DNA from 4 places in the Epibacterium sp. ABV4_022 genome. Region 3 is predicted to be linked to each of the others. Evidence: riboswitches for the same ligand, from Rfam matches in the RefSeq annotation. Region 3 holds a riboswitch; each other region holds the start of a gene.
The links. A riboswitch is a leader RNA that binds a small molecule or an ion and turns the genes downstream of it on or off. The one in region 3 is predicted to bind cobalamin.
Positions count from the first base shown of each region.

Region 1: linked by a shared signal. The riboswitch ahead of ACXAF5_RS11215 (TonB-dependent receptor plug domain-containing protein) and the one ahead of ACXAF5_RS19325 (aromatic ring-hydroxylating oxygenase subunit alpha) in region 3 are both predicted to bind cobalamin.
Region 2: linked by a shared signal. The riboswitch ahead of ACXAF5_RS04375 (DUF4198 domain-containing protein) and the one ahead of ACXAF5_RS19325 (aromatic ring-hydroxylating oxygenase subunit alpha) in region 3 are both predicted to bind cobalamin.
Region 4: linked by a shared signal. The riboswitch ahead of ACXAF5_RS14030 (hypothetical protein) and the one ahead of ACXAF5_RS19325 (aromatic ring-hydroxylating oxygenase subunit alpha) in region 3 are both predicted to bind cobalamin.

Region 1 covers NZ_JBSWVA010000001.1:2,383,158-2,385,349, reverse strand. The annotation lists gene ACXAF5_RS11225 (CobW family GTP-binding protein) at 1-390, opposite strand, end outside; gene hisI (phosphoribosyl-AMP cyclohydrolase) at 481-954, shown strand; cobalamin riboswitch at 1,051-1,260, shown strand; gene ACXAF5_RS11215 (TonB-dependent receptor plug domain-containing protein) at 1,421-2,192, shown strand, end outside.
Region 2 covers NZ_JBSWVA010000001.1:905,606-907,797, reverse strand. The annotation lists gene cbiM (cobalt transporter CbiM) at 1-333, opposite strand, end outside; gene ACXAF5_RS04375 (DUF4198 domain-containing protein) at 337-1,125, opposite strand; cobalamin riboswitch at 1,255-1,471, opposite strand; gene ACXAF5_RS04370 (RrF2 family transcriptional regulator) at 1,601-2,026, opposite strand; gene hmpA (NO-inducible flavohemoprotein) at 2,179-2,192, shown strand, end outside.
Region 3 covers NZ_JBSWVA010000002.1:51,517-53,708, reverse strand. The annotation lists gene ACXAF5_RS19330 (FAD-binding oxidoreductase) at 1-69, opposite strand, end outside; gene ACXAF5_RS19325 (aromatic ring-hydroxylating oxygenase subunit alpha) at 76-1,302, opposite strand; cobalamin riboswitch at 1,443-1,646, opposite strand; gene ACXAF5_RS19320 (C4-dicarboxylate TRAP transporter substrate-binding protein) at 1,949-2,192, shown strand, end outside.
Region 4 covers NZ_JBSWVA010000001.1:2,953,992-2,956,183, reverse strand. The annotation lists gene ACXAF5_RS14035 (inorganic phosphate transporter) at 1-721, opposite strand, end outside; gene ACXAF5_RS14030 (hypothetical protein) at 1,043-1,354, opposite strand; cobalamin riboswitch at 1,479-1,684, opposite strand; gene ACXAF5_RS14025 (bifunctional sulfate adenylyltransferase/adenylylsulfate kinase) at 1,842-2,192, opposite strand, start outside.

The sequences.
Region 1 (2,192 bases), on a different contig from region 3:
CACCCCATCCAGCCGGAAGGCCTGCGCAATCTGGTAATCGGTGGTCAGCGTATGCACGATCGGTGCCGGATCGGCGATGCCGCTGGTTTCAATCACCACCCGGTCAAATTGCACCTGACCCGCGTCCCGCTTTGCGATCAGGTCCTCGAACGTCTTGGCCAGATCGCCCAGGATTGCACAGCACAGGCAGCCCGACGGCAACAGGACGGTCTCCTCGGTGGCTTCTTCGATCAGGTCGTGGTCCAGACCGATATCGCCAAATTCATTCATGATGACGGCAATCCGCCCCGCGTCGGGGTCGCGGATCAGATGGTTTAGCAGCGTGGTTTTCCCGGCCCCCAGAAACCCGGTCAGCAAGGTCACGGGAATGCGTTTGTCCTGCTCGGTCATCACGGTGCTGGCCTCTTTACAGTGTGTTGCCTTTCGTTCAGGACTGTTACGTTATAACACTACGTTTTACAAGAAGCCGGAGAAGGCGATATGACACAACTGCACTTTCAGCCCCGCACCACCGTGGAACAGGTCGAGGAAAGCACCGACCTTGCGCCCAAATTCGGCGATGATGGTCTGATGCCCTGCATCACCACGGACGCAGCCTCGGGTGAGGTGCTGATGCTGGGCTGGATGAATGCCGAGGCCTTTCGCCTGACGATCCAAACCGGCGAGGCGCATTATTTCAGCCGCGCCCGGAAGGTGTTGTGGCACAAGGGGGCGACCTCCGGCCTGGTTCAGACCGTGGTCGAGGCGCGCATCGACGACGATCAGGACGCCCTGTGGCTGCGTGTCGATGTGACCGGCTCCGGCGCATCCTGCCACGTGGGCTATCGGTCCTGTTTCTACCGCGCCGTGCCACATGGCGCAGAGGCCGGGACGCCGCTGACCTTTGTTGAGGCGCGCAAGACCTTCGACCCGGTGGCGGTCTATGGCGATGCGCCGAACCCGACCCAACTCTGACCCTGCGGCGTTGGGGCAGGGCGTTTGTACGCCGCTGCCGGGGCAACACCGCCGTCGCACCGGGCTTTGGCGCTTGACAGGATCACGTCACTTTGTCTAAGCCCGGGTCATTCTGGTCCGGCTGGGAGACCACCCGGTTAAAAGGGAACACGGTGAGGTGTAGCCAACAGGCGCCGAATCCGTGACTGCCCCCGCAACTGTGAGCGGAGAGCAATGCTGCGATATGCCACTGCCCGGAAAGGGTGGGAAGGCGCGGCAAAGCCTCGACCCGCGAGTCAGGAGACCTGCCAGAAGGATCACCCTGTCCGGGTGCGGGGCGCGCCAAGGACAACGGACTTCCGTAGTGGTGGCAGTTCTCACCGTCTGCGGGGGCAAGGCCTTCCGAAGACCCGAAATTTGGACCCGCTGCCCGGCATGGGCGGTGTGCCTGGCGTGTGTATTGCGCGCGGGCTGGGAGGAATGGAATATGGACAAGGCAAGCCTGTCACTGGCCGCCGCGCTGGTGGTCGTCCCCGCAATCGCAACCGCTCAGGAGGGCGGTGTCATCGATCTCGGCGAGATCATCGTCTCCGGCGGCCTGACCCCGATCGAGGCGGACAACTATGGTCGCTCGGTCTCGGTGATCACCGCGCAAGAGCTTGAAACACGCGGAGTTACCACCCTGCAAGATGCCCTGCGCGGCGTTCCCAGCGTGGCGGTGAACTCGACCGGCAGCGGCTTTACCCAAGTGAGGATCCGCGGCGGCGAAGGCAACCACGTGCTGGTGCTGATCGACGGGGTCGAAGCCAATACCGGGTCGGGCGGCGAATATATCCTCAGCGGGCTGACCGTCAGCGATATCGAACGCATCGAAGTGCTGCGCGGCCCGCAATCGGCGCTTTACGGCGCCAATGCCGTCTCTGGCGTGATCTCGATCACCACCAAGCGGGCGGAAAAGCCGGGCACCTCTTATGGCGGTGGCGTCGAAGTCGGCTCCAACAGCACCCGTGCTGCCAATGCCTATGTGCGGCAGCGGTTCGAGCGCGGCGAGCTGAACTTCTCCGTCGACACGCGCCAGACCGATGGCGAGGACGGTTCACGGCTGGATGGCGGCGACACCGAGTTCAACGACCGGGAAACAGTGAACCTGACCGGTCGGTATGAGATTACGGATCAGATCACCACCGGTTTCACCCTGCGGCGCACCTGGCAGCACTACGGCAGCGAGGACACGCTCCCCTTTGGCTCCACGTCTCCGA
Region 2 (2,192 bases), on a different contig from region 3:
CGCTGGCCCGGCGATATTGAGCGTGTTTATTCCCAGCACAGTGAGACCGCCAAATCCAAAGAACACGGCCTGAAGCAGCAGGCCCACAAATAAGGCCGGGAACGCGGCCCAGCCGAGGATCATCCCGGCCAGACCATTGAGGATCAAATGCACCGATGACGGGCCGATCGGCACATGGATCAGCGAGGCGACAAAGAAGCAGGCAGACAGCATGCCGGTGGCGGGAATGCGCTCCAGCGTCATTTGCTTCAACCCCAGCGCAATGCCGCCTGCCGCGAGAACCGCGCCGCCGATGACAACCGGATTTGACAGGGCTCCGTCAACGATGTGCATCGATCACTCCATATCGTAGGCGCGGATCCAGAACACGGCGTCCTGGCTCAGTTCCTTGCCCTCATGTTCCGTCACCGGGCCCGATCCCAGCGCGGCAAAGCCCCACCAGCCTGCTTTGGGAACACCAAAGGTGAAATAGCCGTTCTCGTCGGAGATCGCGACGATGGCCCCCCCCGGCATGGTGCCGACGGTTGGTTCTGTCGTGGAAAAGCCCTCGATGTCCGGCGCGGCTGCGACATATTCAATCTCGATCTCGACACCGGCGGCAGGTTCCCCCTCGCGCAGCACCTGACCGGTAAAACTCGACCCCGCAACGACGTTGTAGGGTTTGACCAGCGGCACGATCTCGGTCGCGAGGCCAACGGGGTTCATCCAGTCGGTGGGCAGCTCATTGCGGTTGAACACCACTTTGGTCAGCTGCTGGATATAGATATCCTCGCTCTGCTCGTAGTAGGGCACGGGTTCGGTCACCAGCACATAGTCGCCGGAGCGTTTCACCGGTAGCGAGGCCTTGAAGGCCGCGCCTTCGTTCTCTGCGCCTTTGAAAGGGGCTGCCTCAAGGCGATCCGCCAGGTCGGTCATTTCGCCATTGTGGATCATGTAGAACGCCTCGGGCGTGTCCATGTCCATCACATGGCCGTTTTCGAACGGATGCCAGAAAACCACCGCGAGCGGCACATCGCCGGGGCGTTCGATCTGGGTCTGATCTGCGTAGGGCAGCACAAAATGGGCCTGTGCGGCAAGCGGGAGGAGCGCGGCCAGCGCCGCGGCGGAAAACAGTTTCTTGGTCATGTCATGCCTCTCAAACAGGTGGGAAACCCACGGGTGAAAGGACAGACGGGATGTGAGACACGGGATTGATCGGGCACGACCAGCCGAGCCTGACGCGCACCCCGGCGTCCGCTTCAAGACGGATCGGTCTCCCGACCCTTGTGCGCGGCAGGTCTCCTGGCTCGCGGGGCATGATGCAAACCGGCCTTCCCAGGACAGATCCCAGTGGCATTATCGGTCGCACGTCCCGCTTACAGTTGCGGGGGCAGCCACGGATTTGGTCCCTTTTGGGTACGCCGCACCGTGTTCCCTTTTACTCCCACCGCGAGATGTCGCCCGCCGTGGAACCGTTCACGCCATTCTTATGGAAACCGCAAGAGATCTTGTCAATTGCATATAGCGCCCGCGCGCCTGGCACGTCCGCCTCAAGGCCACTGCACATGGCGCCCTTTCGCAGACCTGAGCCCGTTGCGCGCCGACTTTCATCGCGCGAGGATCAGGATCCGGCGATACCAAACTCCGCAGGCGCCAGCGCAATATCGCGCACCGTGTACTGGTCCAGCGTCGCGAGGAATGCGGTTCGGGCCTCCGCCAATGGGGAGATCAGCTTGCAGCACCCCGAAATGGTACAGCGGTTGGTCGGGCGCATGCATTCAACAAGATCAAAATCCGTTTCCATGTGACGCACCAGATCGCCCAGCCGGATCGCGTCGGCGTCACGTGCAAGCCGCAGCCCCCCTGCCCGCCCGCGCTGAGCGATCAGAAACTGCCCCTTGGTGAGCGCGTTGACCACCTTCATCACCGTACTGCGCGGCAGGCCGTAGACCTCGACCACCTGATCGATCGTAAACAGACGGGGGCCGATCGAGGTTGCATAGATCATGATGCGCATCGCCACGTCGGTGGTGTCATTCAATCGCATATGTGTTCCTTTCCGCGCCCCGGAAGCACCTCGGGCAATGGGCTGGTATCCGGGACAGAATGTCGCAAACTAAAAACATACCTACGTATGGCATCTTTTCTATCCACTTTATAGGTTCCGATCATTGACATCTTTAAGGCAGGAGAATAGAAATGGCCACGCCTCT
Region 3 (2,192 bases):
CGGTATGATGGAGACACATTCCAGCATCTCCGTATCATTCCAGATCGCGCGTTCACTCATTTTGGGCATTTGGTCTTACTCCGCCGCGATGGCTTGGGGATCGCGGTTGCGCTTAAGGGTATTGAGGTACCACTCCACGAATTGCAGCACGCCGCTTTCCTGCACCGCGGAATACGGCCCGGGCTGATAGGCGGGGGAGTTGATACCCATCTGGTTGTACTCGACGACCTCGCGGTCCTCGTCATTGGTGGCGACCCAGACTTCGGTCAGGCGATTGAGATCGTAGTCCACGCCCTCGACCGCGTCCTTGTTCACCAACCATTTGGTGGTCACTTCGGTTTCCGTCGGGCTGATCGGGGTGACGCGGAACACGATGGAGTGGTCCGACAGGAAGTGGTTCCAGGTGGTCGGATAGTGAAATTTCAACAAGGAGCCGGCATCGGCAAACGCCGCCCGCCCCAGCCAGCGCCGCACCGCCGTCTTGCCATCCAGGGTATAGCTTTCAGCGCCTTCCTTGAGCGGCATGCGGGCAATCCGAAACTGCCCGTCGTCGTTCAGGAAGAAGCTTGACGGCATACCGGCCCCTTCGCAACGGTCGAAATGCGCTTGCAGGTTGGCGGGGGTTTCGCCGCCCTCGATACCGGTGATCGACGGATCATCGGGGAAGGTCCGGCACAGGGAGGGGTGGTTGCCGCCGCAGTGATAACACTCGCGGTTGTTCTCCCAGACCAGTTTCCAGTTGCCCTTCTCCACGATCGAACTCTCGTAGGCCACTTTGGCGTTCGACAGGTCGTGCACGTCCAGATAGGGGCGAACCGTGTCGGCAAACGCGTCAAAGCTCGGGGCGTCCTCCGCAAGACAGATATAGACCAGCCCCGACAGTTCGCGGCAGTGGACTGTCTTGAGCCCGTGTTGTGCAGGGTCGAAATCCGGTCCCATATCCCGAGCCCAAAGCAGACGCCCGTCCAGCTCGTAGGTCCACTGATGGTAGGGGCACACCAGTTTCGGATTGTTGCCTTTCTTCGCCTTGCAGATGACAGACCCGCGATGCCGACAGGAATTGTGGAACGCCCGGATCACATCATCGCTGCCGCGCACGATGATGACATTAAAGGCCCCAACCTGATGGGTCACATAGCTGCCGGGCTTTTCCAGTTCGCAGGCGGGAATGGCAAAGAGCCACTCCTTGTAGAAGATCTCTTGTAGATCGGTCTCGAACACCTCGGCGTCGGTATAGAACGCCTGCGCGAGCGCATGACCCGGCGTATGATTGGCGATCAGCGCATTGAGATTGCTGTTCATTCCCTGACTCTCCTGCCGCCTGCTCGCGATCCTGAGACGGAGCGTCACGCGGTTGGTTTTTGTGCAGATGGCAATGGGAATCCGTCAGGTCGCAACGGAGGAAGCCGCGCCCTTCAAGATGCCCAAACCGCCACCCGCGGTTGACGATATCTTTCGAGGCTGGTTTCCGGGCTCAGGAGAAGACCAGATGGTCCAAGTGCGACGCCTTCCCGGGTTCCTCCCCCCAGTGGCCGATGTCACACCCGCTGTCTCCATGACCGTTGCGGGGGCAGCGCCGGATTTACACCGGCTTCCCAATTCTCCACCCGGACACGCCGGGCGGCACCTCTGGGACCGAGTTGTACCGAGATTCGCAAATCCCGATCTGCGATTTGCGACATTGTTTATTTGGTTCGAGACAAGGCGCGGATTCCCGGTGCGCTGCAGCGGCCCTGTCGACATGGTCTTGCCGGGACGGCCGCCGGCTAGTGCAGGCTAAGTCCAATCCGTGACGAGGTTCTTCTCAATCCGCTGTGGAACGCCTTGCTACGCAGCGTCTGCCGCGTTCACCGGCGATCGGATCCAACTTTTGGGTTGGCAAACCGGGGCATAATGGTGATCCTGCGCCCATACCGCGCACTTCAGATGCGTAATTGGGGAGGAAATTATGAAAAATGTCTTGGGGCTTACCGCCCTCGCAACCCTGACCTGTGCCTTTGCCGCCGAAGCCATGGCGACCGAGTGGAACGTGTCCGTCTGGGGCAAACGCCGCGCCTTTACGGAACACGTCGAAAAACTGGCGGAGTTGGTTTCGGAAAAGACCGATGGCGCGTTCACCATGAACATCAGCTACGGCGGCCTGTCCAAGAACCGCGAAAACCTCGATGGTATTTCCATTGGTGCGTTCGAGA
Region 4 (2,192 bases), on a different contig from region 3:
CCAGCACCGGCACCCAGGTGCGGGCGGCGGCGATCTTGTCGTCGCGGTAGATGATGCGGGACTTGATGAACCACAGGAAGGCGGCGGCGATCAGCCCGCCCAGCATCGGCGAGATCACCCAACTGGCGGCGATCGCCCCCATCTTGGGCCAGTTCACGGCGGCAAACCCGGCAGCGGCAATGCCCGCGCCCATGACGCCCCCGACCACCGCATGGGTGGTGGAGACCGGGGCCCCGATCCAGGTGGCGAGGTTGACCCAGAGCGCCGAGGCCAGCAGCGCCGCCATCATCGCGGCGATAAAGATGGTGGAGCTGGCCATGCTGCTGGGTGCGATGATGCCCTTGGCGATGGTCGAAACCACGTCGCCCCCCGCGATCAGCGCCCCGGCGCTTTCGAAGATTGCGGCGACGACAATGGCAAAGCCCATCGACATCGCATTGGCGCCCACCGCGGGCCCCATATTGTTGGCCACGTCGTTGGCGCCGATGTTCAGCGCCATATAGGCGCCGAAAGCGGCGGCGATGACGACGATGACGGTATTGTCCGCATCCCCCACGATCAGACCGGTCGCCGCGGCGACGATCAGGATGAACACGAAGGCGATCCCCAAACCGACGTTGGATCGGCCCACAAATGCGGTGGCCTGTTCCAGCGAGGACAGGCGATCGAGGTCGCGGTCCAGCGTTTCAAGGTGACGCGGCTCTAGATCGGTCTTGGACACCTGTCCTCTCCTCTGTATCTGCGCGCCGCGTCTGTAACGGTTTTGTGACAGTCCGGCAATGGCGGCAAACAGGCGACCGCGCCGCGCCGCAGATCAGAGCGCCGGCGGCGCGCGCGTGTAGGTGCTGAGACGGGAGATGCCGGGGCGGGACAGCCAGTTGGAGCCGGGCCGCAAGCCGTAGCGTGTTGCGGCAAGACACATCAGGCGCCGGTGCCTGACGTGATTCTTCATCTCTGTGCAACAACGGCGCCTCTGGCTTGCCCGTGCAGGCGGGGACTTGGTCCGGGGGGCGGCGGGCGCGCGGGCCGGTGGGTCAGGAGATCACTGCGGCATGCGGCGGCTGCGCCGGGCGGCGGCGCCCCCACGCCGGGTGCGCGGCGGCAGCGTCAATGTCAGCGGCTGCGGTGGCATTTGCAGCGAGGCCCGCAGCAGGTCACAGAACGCGGCAACCGCCGGGGACACCTCGGCAAAGGGGACGGCCAGGTCCAGCGCGTGCCGCGCCTCGCGGTGGTAGCTCGCCCGGCCGTTCAGTGCGCCGAGCCATTGCATGTAGCCCAGCTGGGCCATGCGCTCGGCCTCTCCGGTGGGCAGGGGGCCCACGTCCAGTTGTCGGATGGTCAGTTCCAGTATCATCGCGCCCTCCGCGCAAGGGGGCGGGCACAAACGGGCAACGGCGATGTTTCAGGTCCAATGCGGGCCATGTCGGTCTCTCCGTCCCAGGGCACCCCGCCCGGGTAAAAAGTGACTGAGGCGCGACCGCGTCGCACCCGAGATGGCAGGTCTCCTGACTCGCGGGTCGCAGCCCGTCTCCGTACCTTCCCGGACCAGAGGTCCAGTGGCGTCTTTGGAGAGGCTCGCCGCTTACAGTTGCGGGGGCAGTCACGGATTTAGGCAAGGCGCCTGCACCGTATTCCCTTTTCAGCCGGACCTGTCGATCCGGGCACCATCGCGGAAAGGATTGCAGGAACCGCGTGGCCTGTCCAGTCGGAATTCACGCCCCCGCGGGGCTGGCCCGGGGGAATTGGCCCCGGAAACTGGCCCGGGGAACTGGCGAGGCAGCATAGAAAAACGGCCCGCCGGGAAGGGCGGGCCGTCTGCGATTGGTCAGGGCGCGGCAGGATCAATTGCCGTTGATGAGGCCCATGCTTTCCAGCTTGAGCAGCACCTGATGGGCGCAGTTGTCGACCTCGACATTCTCTGTTTCGACGCTCAGCTCCGGGTTCTGCGGCACGTCGTAAGGGTCGGAAATGCCGGTGAATTCCTTGATCTTACCCTCGCGCGCCAGCTTGTAGAGGCCCTTGCGGTCGCGGCGTTCGCATTCCTCGATCGAGGTGGCGACGTGCACCTCGACAAAGGCGCCGTACTGTTCGATTTCCTCGCGCACGTGGCGGCGGGTGGCCGCATAAGGCGCGATCGGGGCACAGATGGCGATACCGCCGTTCTTGGTGATCTCGGAGGCGACATAGCCGAT